Oleidesulfovibrio alaskensis DSM 16109: one gene and its partner. The protein of the gene in region 1 interacts with the protein of each later gene in a pairwise test. Links are inferred from orthologs where the notes say so. Each region holds a gene or a part of one and is shown on either strand. Other genes may lie near its edges. The genes, in order: H586_RS0103340 and sfsA.

Region 1 (6,908 bases):
TGGCATGGCTCAGAACATCGGCGGCCTCGAAATATAGCCCGTATTCAAGCATGATCAGACCGATGGACGACATTATGCCTTCTTCATGGCCCCACTCGTCAACAATTCTGCGCAGGTAGCTTTTTCCTCTGGGCAGCTGGCCTTTATCAAGACAGGCACGGCCGTTTTCCAGCAGCTGCAGCTTTCTGGCCTGCTCTTCTTCTTTTTCCAGCCTCAGGGTTTCTTCTTGCAGACGTATAAGTCCGTGGAGGATAGTTTCCAGCCTGTCCACCAGCTCATCTTCTCTGCCGCGGGCATACCGTATGGGAACGGAGGTTTCTATCTTCTGGTGGCGGAAAAAACCGGTGATGCCTGAAGAACGGTTGAGGTCTGTTATAACCTCTTCCAGCAGGACTTCGGTTTCAAAGCGGGCAGTGGCAAGCAGTTCGCCCGGTACATAGGCGCGCAGTGCGGCCAGTGTACATTCTATTGCTTTGAAAATATTGTCCCGCCGTATGGCTGACTTGGCGCGCGCAAGATTTTGGCGTACGGTTCTGGGAGATGTTTTACGAAGCATGACCATGCCTTATGCGATAATTCGGCAACAGTAGCTTTCATGAGTACTGTTGTAAAGACGCTATTTGAGTACCGTTAGCGGATTCCCTTTACATTGCTTTGATGATAAAGGAAATAGCGTTCGAAACCGCGGGGGATAGGCAGGGTGTGAGGGGGACCGATGACAGCTTCAGATGATTTGCCCGGAGTATTGATTGTCGAAGACGGCAGGCTTGCCGCTGCAACTCTGCGTATCCAGCTGGAGTCATTAGGGTATGATGTGCTCGGGGTGTTTGATAACGGTGAAGAGGCGGTGCGTTGTGCCCCTGATCTGCGTCCGGACATAGCACTGGTGGATATAATGCTGTGCGGGGCATTGGACGGTGTGGAAACCGCAGCCCGTCTTGCAGCCGGATGCAATCTGCCGATCATTTTCATAACCAGCAGTCAGGATGTGGAAACATTCCAGCGGGCCAAGCGGGTCAATCCGTTCGGTTATCTGGCAAAGCCCGTGGCGGCGGACACGCTGCACCGTTCCATAGAGATGGCCATTCACAAGAAAAAGCTGGAACAGCGGCTGCTGGAAAGCGAAGCCCGCTACCGCCTGATTGTGGAAAGCCTGAATGACGGACTGGCCATTCTGGATGCCGGGTACCACATCCGGTACTGCAATACCAAGCTGGTGGCCATGCTGCAGAATACCGGTGCCGTGGCTTTGCATGCGCCTTTCACTTCTTTGCTGCATCCGGGCAGCGTTTCCCGCTTTCTGCTTACCGCACAAAGTGCAGCGACAAGCGGATTTGCTTCTTTCGGTGGCAATCTGCAGGCTGTCGACGATGTGGCTCTGCCTGTCCGGGTGGGGGTATCCTGCCGAAAGGCTGAAGGTAACCGGCAGTCGGAATATGTATGCGTTTTGACGGATGTTTCCGAGTTGGTTGCTTCTGCGGCGGCGCAGCGTGAAGCCGAAGCAAAGTACCGCACAATTTTTGAAAACGCCCACGAAGGAATTTTTCAGGCCAGAGCAGACGGTCGCTTTCTGGAAGTCAATCCATCCATGGCGGCGCTTTTCGGTTTTCCCGATGCGGCAACCATGCTGCACGAGGTGCCCTCGCTTTGCGCTTTGTTTGCCACGGGAGCGGAACAGGGTGAGCATTGCCTGCCTTTTCTTGCTTCGCAGGAGTCGGTGCATGGTTTTCAGCTGCAGCTCATGACGCGCAAAGGTGACACCGTGTGGGTGGAGCTTAGCTGTCATACCGTGCTTGATGCTGCCGGTAACGTAAACCGGCTGGAAGGCATGATCATTGACGTGACCGAGCGGCGCAAGCACGAATTGCATCTGCTGCGGCTGGCCACAAAGGATGATCTGACCGGCGTGAGCAACAGAGCGGCGTTTCGTGATATGCTGAAAAAATCTGTCGAAGAGGTGAAAGAAAGCTCCATCTGTTCGGCGTTACTGTATATTGACCTTAATTATTTTAAAAAGGTTAATGATAAATACGGTCACTACGTGGGTGATATGGTTCTGCGCGAGGTGGCGGCAAGGCTGAGCAGCAGGGTGCGCACGGCCGATGTTATCGGACGTGTGGGCGGTGACGAGTTTTGTGTGCTGCTGCGCGGCGTAGGCGGGGTGGAACGTGCCGTCAGTCTGGCCGAAGATATGCGCGGAGTGCTGGACAAGCCCTTTGAAAATTTGCCCGAAGAGCATCGTCTGGGCATGAGCATAGGCGTGCTGCTGCTACAGCCGCCCGATGTTGTTGACGCGGGCGAAGCCATGCGGCGTGCCGATTCGGCCATGTATCATGCCAAAACAACAGGCCGGGGGGTTGTCGTCTGGGAAGAAGGCATGCTGCAGAGCAAGGCGTGCTGACCGCTATGTCCAGCTGCGTTGCACTTCGGCGGCGCTGCTGTTCAGAATATGTATGACATTGTCCGGCACAAGTCCGTGAATGCTTCTTCTCTGTAGCCAGCGTTCGCGTATCAGAGAAGCGCTGACCTGCAGCGCGGGGATAGGCATATACAGAATGCGTCCGTTGGCCGCTGTGCGGAATTCGTGTTCCACGGCCGGGTGCCGGGGCATACACGGAGTCAGTGCACTGCCCGGCCAGTCATGTACTGCCTGCATGAACTCTCCGGCCGTATCTGTTCCGCGTGTGACCACCAGCAGGTCGGCCATATCGGCAAGCTCGGTTCCTTTATGCCATGCCGGTAATGTGGGAAAATCACCCGCTCCCATCACAAACAGCGGTTTTTCCTTGGTATGCCGTGTCATCATCCGCAGTGTGTCATACGTGTACGAGGGGCCGCTGCGTTCCCCTTCGGTTCTGTTTACCCTTGCCCAGTCAAAAGGCTGCACCATGGCTTCAAGCATACTGCAGCGCAATGCAAACGGCAGAATGCCGCCCGCATCCTTGTGCGGCGGGACACTGCACGGCAGCAGCTCAACGGTTTCAAGACCGAGGGCTTCATATATTTCAATAATGAGGCGCAGATGCCCCACATGCGGCGGGTTGAATGTGCCGCCGAACAGCGCTTTAGTATGCATTGAGGTACCGGAGTATCTGCCGGCAGGGCGGTATGATGCCCTGCCGGCAGGTGAAAAGGCTACTGACGAATCTGACCGTTTCCGAGCACCACGAATTTTGTCGTGGTCAGCTCTTCAACTCCCATGGGGCCGTATGAGTGCAGCTTTGAGGTGCTGATGCCTATTTCGGCCCCGAGCCCCAGCTGCCCGCCGTCATTGAAGCGGGAAGAGGCATTCACGGCAACCATTGAAGCGTCCACCTCACGCACAAAGCGCATGGCGTTCTGATGATTGCGGGTGCAGATAATTTCCGTATGGTTCGAGCCGTGCTGTGCAATGTAGTCCTGCGCTTCGTCCTGACTGTCCACCACCTTCACGACCATCACCAGATCATGAAATTCCGTGCCGGGATCGGTCTCTGCCATAGGCACGCCATGGGGTGCCAGCAGGGGCAGGGCGCGGGGGCAGGCACGAAAACTGACACCGGCGTCGCCGAGCTTTTGCGCTACGGCGGGCAGCAGCGTATGAGCTTCGGAGCGGTGTACCAGCAGACCTTCAAGAGCATTGCACACTCCGGGCCGCTGTACTTTGGCGTTAAAGATGATTTCGCAGGCCTGCTCAAGGTCGGCGCCTTCATCGACATAGGCGTGGCAAACGCCTTTGTAGTGCTTGAGCACGGGCATGCGCGCATCGGCCACCACAGTGCGGATCAGTGTTTCACCACCGCGGGGTATTATGACATCAATATATTTTTCCAGTTCACACAGGGCCTTGATGGCGCCGCGGTCGGTGGAGGGAACCACCTGCACGGCGTCTTGCGGCAGCCCGGCGAGTATAAGTGCCCTGTGGATAAGCGAGGCCAGCATCATATTGGAATGAAAAGCTTCCGAACCGCCGCGCAGTATCACGGCATTGCCGGCCTTCAGGCACAGAATGCCCGAGTCCACCGTGACGTTGGGACGTGATTCATAGATCATGGATATGACGCCGAGCGGGATGCGCATTTTGCCCACCAGCAGTCCATTGGGCCTTTGCCACTGTTTTTCGGTGGCCCCGATGGGGTCGGGCAGTCCGGCGACAAATTCGCAGGCGCGGGCCATTTCTTCGATAACAGCATCGGTCAGGCGCAGCCTGTCCATGCGCGGAGCATCAAGACTCCGGTCTGCCGCTGCGGCCAGATCCCTGGCATTGGCTTCGGTGATGGCTTTGTTTTCCTGACGGATAAGCTGTGCCAGACTGAGCAGGGCGCTTGTTTTTGCAGAAGGGGATGCAGCGCGCATGGCACGGGCGGCTGCGGCTGCTTTTTTACCCATCTGGTTGATTGTTTCCTGTATATCCATGATGCCTCCTAGCTTGATAACCGCATTATGAATCTGGCAAATTATCCGTTTCTGCACTAAGTGGCAATACACCGTCCTGACGGTTACATCGCTTAATTCCCTTTTGACATTTCTGTAAGCCATGCTTACAAGTGACTGCGTTTTCCAAGAAACGATCACGTGGAATACCGTTATGCGGCTTCCACCCAAGGAGATAGTACGAATGTCGCAAGCCCGAGAAGAACAGACGTCGCTGCTGCATCAGCTGAGTTCTGAAGTTACACCGGAAGCTGACCCTGCATTGCGCTTTATTCTTAATAATATCAAAACGATCAGTCTTTCTCTTGGGGCTGTTGTCTTACTGGCCGGCGGAGCGGCTGCCTATTCGTGGAACAGTGCCGCCACGCTGAAAAAACAGCAGGCCGAACTGGGCATGATTGTTGCCACCAAAAGCGGTGTCGAAAAGCTTCAGGCTTTGGACGCTTTTGCCTCCGGCGTTTCCGGCAAACTGCAGACCGCCGTAAATCTGGAAATTGCCAGAACCGGTTTGGAACTGAAGCAGTATGACCGTGCCGCCGCCGCTTACAACGCTGTCATAGCGCATGGGGAAGGCCCCGTGTTTATGGCCAGGTTCGGCCTGGCGCAGGCATTGCTGCAGCAGGATAAAGCTGCTGAGGCGACAGATATTCTGATGGCCCTTGCAGCAGAAGCACCTGAAAGTTTTACTGTTTCCGTAAACAGAATGCTGGCCGAAGCTGCTTTTGAAGCCGGACGCTACGATCAGGCTCTGGCTGCTTTTGAAACACTGCAAGGTGTTGTTGCAGCAGATGAAAAAGGCTATATTGCCTTTCGTGTCCAGAGCCTGAAACAGCGTATGCAGAGCGGCAGCTAGCCCTGCCTGTCATGCGGCGAGCGGACACCGGCGGCGGAGCATGGTTGTTGCCCTGTTTCTGCCGTGTGTCGGTTTCATCCGGCACGGCTGTGTGCGACTATGTTTTTTGCGGTGACTTGCCGTGAACAGCACAATGTGTTTGACCTGAACCATGCTGGTAGTCGACCTAGGTCTCAGCGCCGTGGCCGGACGCCGCAATCAGCACTTATTATGAACCAGATCAATACCCAAGATTCCAGATTACAGCCATATCTAGGCACGCTGCAGCGCATTGTTTCCGACATGGGCCCGCAGCGTCCGTTTCAGTCTTCGCTGAAGTCATTACTGCGCACGCTGGCTGAAAATCACCATTTCAAACGCCCCCACCTTGTTATATTCGATCCCGAAACACAAACGCTCAAGCTTAGCCTGACGCATGATCCTACCAAAGCGCAGGATGTGGAATATTCGCCGGGAGTGGGGGTGACCGGACAGGTTTTCAGTTCCGGACAGCCTGTCATCGTGCCGAGGATGAAAGATCATCCTTCGTTTCTCAATAAAGCGTTCGGCCGTTCGGAAGAAGAGCTGGCAACTCTGGGCTTTATATGCGTGCCTGTGCTCGGACCGGGCGAAGAAGCCTCTCCCCGGGAGGTTATCGGCACACTGAGCGTGGACACGCCCATAACTGACCTGCCCTCTCTGGAAGGACAGTGCCGTTTTCTGCAGGTTGTTGCCGGTATGATAGCCAACCAGGCTGCCTACCTGCAGGAAGAAATGGCCCGTCAGAAGCATATGATGACGCAGGGCCTCATAGGCGGTGACGTTGCCGAAAACACGGTGCAGGCCGCTAATATTGTGGCTGCATCCAAGTCCATGCGCCTTGTGCTCAATCAGGTGGCTCAGGTTGGTCCCAGCAGGGCGACGGCTTTGCTGCGGGGCGAATCGGGCACCGGCAAAGAGCTTCTTGCAGAGGCCATACATCAGGCCAGCCCCCGGCGTGATATGCCGCTTATCAAGCTTAACTGCGCGGCTTTACCATCCGATCTGGTGGAAAGCGAGCTGTTCGGCTATCAGAAGGGCGCGTTTACAGGTGCTGTCCAGAATAAAAAAGGCCTTTTTGAGCTTGCACACAAGGGGACGCTGTTTCTTGATGAAATAGGTGAATTGAGTGCCTCGGCTCAGGCTAAAGTGCTGCGTGCCATTCAGGAACAGGAAATTCAGCGGCTCGGCAGTGAACAGACCATTTCCGTTGATGTCCGCCTGATCTGCGCCACACACCAGCATCTGGAAGAGCTTGTGGAGAGCGGCAGTTTCCGTGAGGATCTTTATTACCGGATCAATGTGTTTCCGGTGTTCATTCCTCCGCTGCGCGAACGCCGCGAAGATATTCTTCCCGTTGCTGAGCATTTTCTTAAAGAATACGCAGAGGAATATCAGAAAAGCATCAAGCGTATTTCCACCCCTGCCATCGACCTGCTTACACAGTATCACTGGCCCGGTAACATCCGCGAACTGAAAAACTGCATAGAGCGTGCAGTGCTGGTGTGTGATGAACAGGTTATCCGTACGTATCACATGCCCCCTTCGCTGCAGACAGCAGAAAGCACAGCAACAGATTCCAGTCTGTCGTTCTGCGAGGCGGTGGCCAAGTTTGAGCAGGAAC
Region 2 (6,911 bases), on another replicon or contig:
TGTTCCAGACTGTCGCGCAGCCCGCGCAGCTGGGCGAAATACGGTCTGGCTTCTTCGCCCTGACACGTCAGCGGCGGCATGCACATAAGGCCCCGCAACCGCAGCCCGCTCATGCCGGCAACGGCATCGGCCAGCCGCAGCAACCCGTCACCGGCGGCAACACCCGACTTCTGCGGCTCGCACCCTATGTTGACCTGCACAAGCACATCCTGCACGGTGCGCGCACCTTCGGGCTGCTCTCCGTCCGGGGGCTGGACTGCCTGATGCAATTTGCAGGCCAGCTTCTCACTATCCACCGTGTGCACCAGAGCAAAACGTCCGGCCACATCGCGCGCCTTGCGTGACTGCACATGGCCTATAAAATGCCATGAAAGCGCAAGACCGGCCAGCGCCTGCTGTTTTTCCTGCGCTTCCTGCACATAGCTTTCGCCAAAGACGGCATGTCCGGCAAGCCGCGCCAGTGCTTCCACCGCGGCCGCCGGATGAAATTTTGATACCGCCACCAGTGTCACATCTTCCTGCTTTCTCCCCGATGCGCGCACTGCGTCATCCAGACGGCGGCGGACAGACTCCAGCCGCCCGCACAAAGCTTTTTCCTCTTGCTCAAGCACAGTATTCATCCTTTCACGGACAGTGACGGCGGACCGCCCTGCGGCAATCCCTTCCGGCACTTCCTGTTTTCCCGTACGTTTTTTTGACAGCCGCCACCGCCCCAAACAGCAATGCCCCGCCGTCAGGCAGGGCATCGCGGCGCAGACAATACCGGCAGCAGGCCGTAACCGGCGGGGCTAGCGGGCCCCCATGCCGATTTCAACCATAAACTGTTCGTTGTCCATCCAGTCGTCGGTGACGCGCACCCACAGGTCAAGAAACACCTTGCGGTCAACCAGCGCCTCGATTTCCTTACGCGCATCGGTGCCTATTTTTTTCAGCGTCTGCCCCTGCCTGCCGATGACCATGCCTTTGTGGTTCTTGCGGGCAACGTGAATCACGGCGTGAATGACCACACGGCCTTCCTCTTCCAGATCTTCCCACTTTTCCACGCTTACGGCGCTGTTGTAGGGCAGCTCCTGACGCAGTTCCAGAAACAGCTTCTCGCGGATGATTTCCGCAGCCATGAACCGCAGCGGCGCAGTGGAAACCTGATCGTCGGGAAACACGGGGTCGGCCACGGGCAGGTGCCCCTTGATAAAGGCAAGCATCTGGCGCAGGCCGTCGTCATTCAATGCTGAAACGGGAAAAATCTCGGCAGCGGGCCACATTTCGGCCAGCTTTTCCAGCAGCGGCAGCATGCGCGACTTGTCGGCAAACATGTCGACCTTGTTCAGCGCCACAACCACCGGACGTTTTTCGTGCCGGATGACCTCGATAAGCGGCTCAATGTCGTTATCCAGAAAATCCGGCTTGCGGACGTACAGATTGCTGTCCAGCACCACCATAATCACATCGGCGCCGTCCATGCTCTGCCATGCGGCCTGCAGCAGCAGCCGGTTCATCTTGCCGCGCAGCTGGTGGATACCCGGCGTATCCATGAAAACCACCTGAGCGTCGGGCTGTGTAAGAATGCCCACAATCTGGTTACGGGTGGTCTGCGGTTTGGGCGTCACAATGGCTACCTTCTGCCCCAGCAGGCTGTTCATCATTGTGGATTTGCCCGCGTTGGGCGGGCCCATCAGCGCTACCCAGCCGCAACGGTGTTCTGAAGAATGCGTCATATAAAAATCATCTCCTGATGTAGTGGTCGTAAATAAACCGAACCTTCTTTCATCCCCTTACCGCAAAGTCAAGCAGCACGCCACGGTATTTTGCCGTGCGCCGTTGACCTTTTGTCTTCAATCTGTATTACATGGATGCAGCAAAGGAGATAACCATGCCGCGAAAGGTGAAATCCGTCCGTGTTCCGGAAGAGCTGGCATCGCTCGATCTTTCCGCCGTCATCGGCGAGTGCGAAAAATTTCTGCGCGATCTCGAATCGGCGACTCTGCTGAAACAGCAGGGCGATAAAGAGGCGGCTGAAGCGCTGCTGCGCGCCCGCGAGGCCGATCTGGGCCGCAAAGTGGGGCTGAAGGTGTGGGAAGCGCGCAAACAGTACGGACAACAGCGCCTGAAGGCAATGCATAACGGCGAAGAACGCGCCTGAAGCAGGCCGTACAACAGCCACGGGCGACGGCCGCCGGTTCTGCATGCCGGTCAGGGGGGTATTCCGTCTGCCGGCAGAATGCCCGTGCAGACGCCGGGTGCTTTATTCAGACGCCGGGCGGCGGCACAACGGGCAACAGCGGCCCCAGATCGATGCCGTGTTCGCTCACCAGTGCCCTGTGCGGGTACATTTCCACGCCCGCGGCTGCAGCTTCATAAAAAAGTCCGGCGTATACAGGGTCCACATAATCAGCAGGCCCGAAGCAATGCCCGTCCGCACGCTGCACCAGATAAAACATGGCGGCCCGCTGCCCCTGCCGCACAATCTCCATCATCTCCCGCAGGTGCTTCTGCCCGCGCTCGGTGGCCGCATCGGGAAAAGCGGCCACGTCGTCCTCTACCATGGTGACGTTTTTGCACTCCACCCACAAAGGCGGCAGACCGCTGTCCTGCGGCGCATCCATGCGCGCATCAAGCCTGCTGGCGCCGCAGCGGGCCTCACGCCGGAACATGGTGTACCCCGCTGCCCACGGCAATCTGCCGGCATGAAAAGCAGCTTCCAGCAGTCTGTTGGGGGTCTGCGTATTAACGCCCACCCACATGCCGTCCAGTCCGGCCAGTTCCTGCGTCCATTTAAGCTTGCGGGCGGGGTTGGCCGCCGGCGATGCCAGCACAGGCGCACCGGCGCGCAGCAACCCCAGCATGGAACCGGAGTTATTGCTGTGTATCCACACCCGCTCGGGCGCTCCGGCACCGGCCGTTTCCATCTCCACACTGAAGCGCTTGACCCGCCGTATGAATGTGCCGGTTATGCAGCCGCGGGGAAAGGCAATCAAGGGACTGTCACTCATTGCGTTTATCCTCTATAGTGCCGCACAGGAACGCAGTACCGCGCGGGGCAGCAGTCGTGCGCTCAAGCGGCAACCGGACCGCACCGCCTGAAAATGGCACTGCGGCGTAAAGTCAAATTTACAGCCGGTCGCTAACCTGATAACCACGCCGGTACGAGCACTATTCCAATACCAGCATGGGAGAACCCCCCGATGAAGATCTCCGACCGTCTTATGCAGGTCAAACCGTCGGCCACTCTGGCCGTCAACGCCAAAGCGCTGGAACTGAAAGCGCAGGGGCGTGAAATCATCAGCCTTTCCGTGGGCGAGCCGGATGTGCCGCCGCCGGCCCACATCGGCGCAGCCGCCAAAAAGGCCATTGACGAAAATTTCACCCGCTACACCGCCGTGCCGGGCATTCCCGAACTGCGCGACGCGGTCGCCGGATATTTCCGGCGGTTTTACGGTGTGGACGCCGCGGCAGAACACACCATTGTGACCAACGGCGGCAAGCAGGCACTGTACAATCTTTTTCAGGCACTGCTCAACCCCGGCGACGAAGTGCTTATACCCGCTCCGTACTGGGTAAGCTACCCCGCCATGGTGCAGCTGGCCGGCGGTACGCCCGTGCCTGTGGCTTCAGGGCCGGAAACGGGCTTTAAAACCTGTGTGGAGGAATTGCAGCGCCATATGACCCCGCGCACGCGGGTGCTGCTGCTCAATTCACCATCAAACCCCACAGGCGCATGCTATACCCGCCACGAAATCGACACCATCGCCGCATGGGCCATCGAAAACGGGCTGTTCATCATTTCCGACGAAATATACGACCAGCTTGTTTACGCCCCCGCCAGCCCCGCAGGGCTTGCCCCGTGGTGGCAGAGCAATCCGGAACAGGTGTGCGTGGTCAACGGGCTGGCCAAAAGCTTTTCCATGACAGGCTGGCGCGTGGGGTATGTGCTGGCGCATCCCGACCTAATCAAAGCACTGGGCAAAATTCAGGGGCAGTCCACGTCCAACGTCTGCTCCATAGCCCAGAAGGCGGCACTGGCCGCACTGACAGGCCCGTTTGACGCGCTGGACACCCTGCGCGAATCCTATGCCCGCCGCCGCGACATCGCTCTGGATATCATATCCGGCTGGAAAAACGTGGTCTGCCCGCGTCCCGACGGCGCTTTTTATCTGTTCCCCGACGTGCACAGGCTGTACACCGATGCCACGCCGGATTCCGCCACGCTGTGCACCCGCCTCATGGAGTCGGCAGGTGTGGCGCTGGTGCCGGGTGCCGCCTTCGGCGACGACCGCTGCGTGCGCATTTCGTATGCGGTTTCGGAACAGACCCTGCGCGACGCGCTGAGCAAAATAAGCAACGTGCTCTTTTCATAACTCTCCCGATAGGGAATAATGGCCGGCATATGTCCGCCTGTCCGCCTCCCGCGGCAGGCGGTCACATGCCGACCACGACAACCAAAGGAGCGAGCACATGAGCAACAGCGCCTTTCTTAACTGGACCCACGCCCGTCACGGCCGCATCTCCGGCACAGACCCTGCGTCCCTCACCCCCCGTCTGGGTGAAGCCGCCAACCTGCTGGGCCTTGAACTGGCCGCGGGCAGGCTGCCGTTCATCGACATGCCGTATGCTGACGGCATGACCGCCCGCCTGCAGGAGCTGGAACCGCTGCTGCGCCGTTTTGAACACATGGTGGTGCTGGGCATAGGCGGTTCCGCGCTGGGTGCCCGCGCGTTGCAGAAGGCTTTTTTTCCCGCGCAGGACAGACCCGCCCACACCGGCCCGTGGCTGTGGATAGCGGACAACGTGGACGCCGACAGTCTGGAAGCATGGCTGCAGTCGCTGCCCGCCGAAAAAACCGTGGTGGTGGTCATCAGTAAATCCGGCGGCACCATAGAAACCATCGGGCAGTATTTTCTGATACGCGACTGGCTGCGGACGGCGCGCGGCGACGCATGGACAAATCATGTCATCGCCGTCACCGACGAACGCAGCGGTTTTCTGCGTGAAGAGGCAGACACGCACGGCCTTGCATCCATGCCCGTGCCCGACCATCTGGGCGGACGGTATTCCGTACTTTCCGCCGTGGGGCTCATTCCCGCTGCCTTCACCGGCATGGACTGGCAGGCGCTTGTACGCGGAGCAAAAACCGTGGGCGCCCCCCTGTGCAGTAGCCCCGATGCGGCCACACTGGGCGCGCACCCCGCGTGGCATCTGGCGGCATGGAACCACGCGCTCATGCAGGCCGGATACAGCCAGCTCATTTTCTTTTCATACATGCCGCTGTGGGCGCACTTCGGATTCTGGTTCGCCCAGCTGTGGGCCGAAAGTCTGGGCAAGGAAGGCAAAGGCTCCATGCCGCTGCCCGCCGTGGGAGTCACTGACCAGCATTCCACCCAGCAGATGTTTCTGGACGGTCCCCGCGACAAGGCGTGCCTGTTCCTCACCTGCTCTTCACTGCCGCAGGGGCGCACCTTTCCCGGCGACATGCCGCCCAAGTGGGATTTTCTGCGGGGCAGACGCTTCGGCGACCTGCTGGAAGCAGAAGCACTGGGCACCCGCATGGCCCTGCACAAAACCGGCACCCCGCTGGTTGAAATCGGCATGGCGCAGCCATCCGAAGAACAGGCAGGCAGGCTCATGGCCCTGCTTGAAATAACCACACTGCTCACAGGCTGGCTGCTGGATATCAATCCGCTGGACCAGCCCGCAGTGGAGCTGGGCAAACGGCTGGCAAACGCCAGACTGGGTGCTCCCGGCTATGATACCGAAACAGCGGACCTCGGCGCATTTCTTGCCGCGCAGGGATCGCGTCAGGAGTTCTAACCATTGCCAGCATTATACAGCACGGGTGAGCGCCCGCTCCGGTTCGCCCGCTTTCTTTCGTGGGTCTCACTCGTGCTCATTCTGGTCACCAGCACGGCGTTTTCTTTTGTGGTTGCCAACAACGCCCGCAAAACACTGCTGATGAAGCAGAAAGAATACGCCATGCTGCTGGGTGAAAACCTTAACAGCCACATATACAAACGCTTTGTGAAGCCCACGCGCCTTGCCTTCGGCAGGGTCGAGCTTATCAAGCCATTCCAGTACCGCGGCCTTGATCAGGTCATACAGACAACCATCCACGGACTGCAGGTGGATTATCTGCGCATCTTCGACCACTCGGGCACGGTTTCGTACTCTTCGCGGCTGGAAGAAGTGGGCATGAAAGATCTGGCCGACAGAACCGTGACCAGAGCTTTTGAAAAAGGCGAACACAGTTTTTCCATTCTCTCGCGCATGTCGCTGCTGCGGGCCATGTTCAGCTTTGACATGGAGCCGGAAACATTCATCCTGCGCACCACCTTTGTGCTCAAAACCATGGAAGACCGCCTGGACGAAGACGAGCAGGAAATCATAGGCGTTATGGAGTTCGCGCAGGACATCACCAATGACTACAAGGCCGCCGTCAATTTTCTATGGCTTGTGGTGGGTGCCTCGCTGGCTTCGTCGCTGACACTTTTTGTACTGCTGGTGACCATTATCCGCAGGGCGGAACGCGCCCTTAACGAGCGGCTGCTTGAAAAGGAACGGCTGGAGCGCGACCTGCATCAGAGTGAAAAACTGGCCAGTATGGGCCGCATGGTTGCCAGCATTGCCCATGAAATACGCAACCCGCTGGGCATCATCAGCTCCAGCGCCGAACTGCTGCTGCGCCGCACCGGCGATGCCGACCCGCTGACCGGCAGGATACTGCAGGCCATCTTTGACGAAGCAAAGCGTCTGGGGCAGACTGTAAACGACTTTCTGGATTACGCGCGCCCGAGACGCCCCGGCCGCGACCCCGTGGACATTGCAGCCGTACTGCGTCAGGCCACGGGCTTCATGGAAGGGGAATTCGCCCGCTCGCAGGTGGCTTTGCATGCCGACCTGCAGGAAGGCCTGCTGGTGGC

The links.
Region 2: the proteins of H586_RS0103340 (region 1) and sfsA interact in binary tests that used the Escherichia coli proteins (3 or more experiments, as listed by UniProt). The link is inferred for Oleidesulfovibrio alaskensis DSM 16109 from one-to-one orthologs.

The regions. Positions count from the first base shown.
Region 1 is NZ_AXWQ01000005.1:98,690-105,597, reverse strand. The notes cover bases 2,266-5,228. They hold H586_RS0103340 (glutamate-5-semialdehyde dehydrogenase), read right to left. Parts: upstream 4,396-5,228; coding sequence 3,136-4,395; downstream 2,266-3,135. Other genes in these bases: H586_RS0103335 (tetratricopeptide repeat protein), read left to right, coding at 4,598-5,228; nadD (nicotinate (nicotinamide) nucleotide adenylyltransferase), read right to left, coding at 2,405-3,076; H586_RS19865 (diguanylate cyclase), read left to right, coding at 2,266-2,401. Also shown: H586_RS0103355 (tetratricopeptide repeat protein), read right to left, coding at 1-556; more of H586_RS19865, read left to right, coding at 716-2,265; more of H586_RS0103335, read left to right, coding at 5,229-5,266; H586_RS0103330 (sigma-54-dependent Fis family transcriptional regulator), read left to right, coding at 5,477-6,908. UniProt on the Escherichia coli protein: Catalyzes the NADPH-dependent reduction of L-glutamate 5-phosphate into L-glutamate 5-semialdehyde and phosphate. The product spontaneously undergoes cyclization to form 1-pyrroline-5-carboxylate.
Region 2 is NZ_KI519496.1:8,568-15,478, forward strand. Bases 1,119-4,084 are described here. They hold sfsA (DNA/RNA nuclease SfsA), read right to left. Parts: upstream 2,991-4,084; coding sequence 2,247-2,990; downstream 1,119-2,246. Other genes in these bases: era (GTPase Era), read right to left, coding at 1,119-1,715; H586_RS0116650 (hypothetical protein), read left to right, coding at 1,871-2,140; H586_RS0116660 (pyridoxal phosphate-dependent aminotransferase), read left to right, coding at 3,183-4,084. In the rest of the region: H586_RS0116640 (YggS family pyridoxal phosphate-dependent enzyme), read right to left, coding at 1-620; more of era, read right to left, coding at 789-1,118; more of H586_RS0116660, read left to right, coding at 4,085-4,355; H586_RS0116665 (hypothetical protein), read left to right, coding at 4,453-5,805; H586_RS0116670 (sensor histidine kinase), read left to right, coding at 5,809-6,911. UniProt on the Escherichia coli protein: Binds to DNA non-specifically. Could be a regulatory factor involved in maltose metabolism.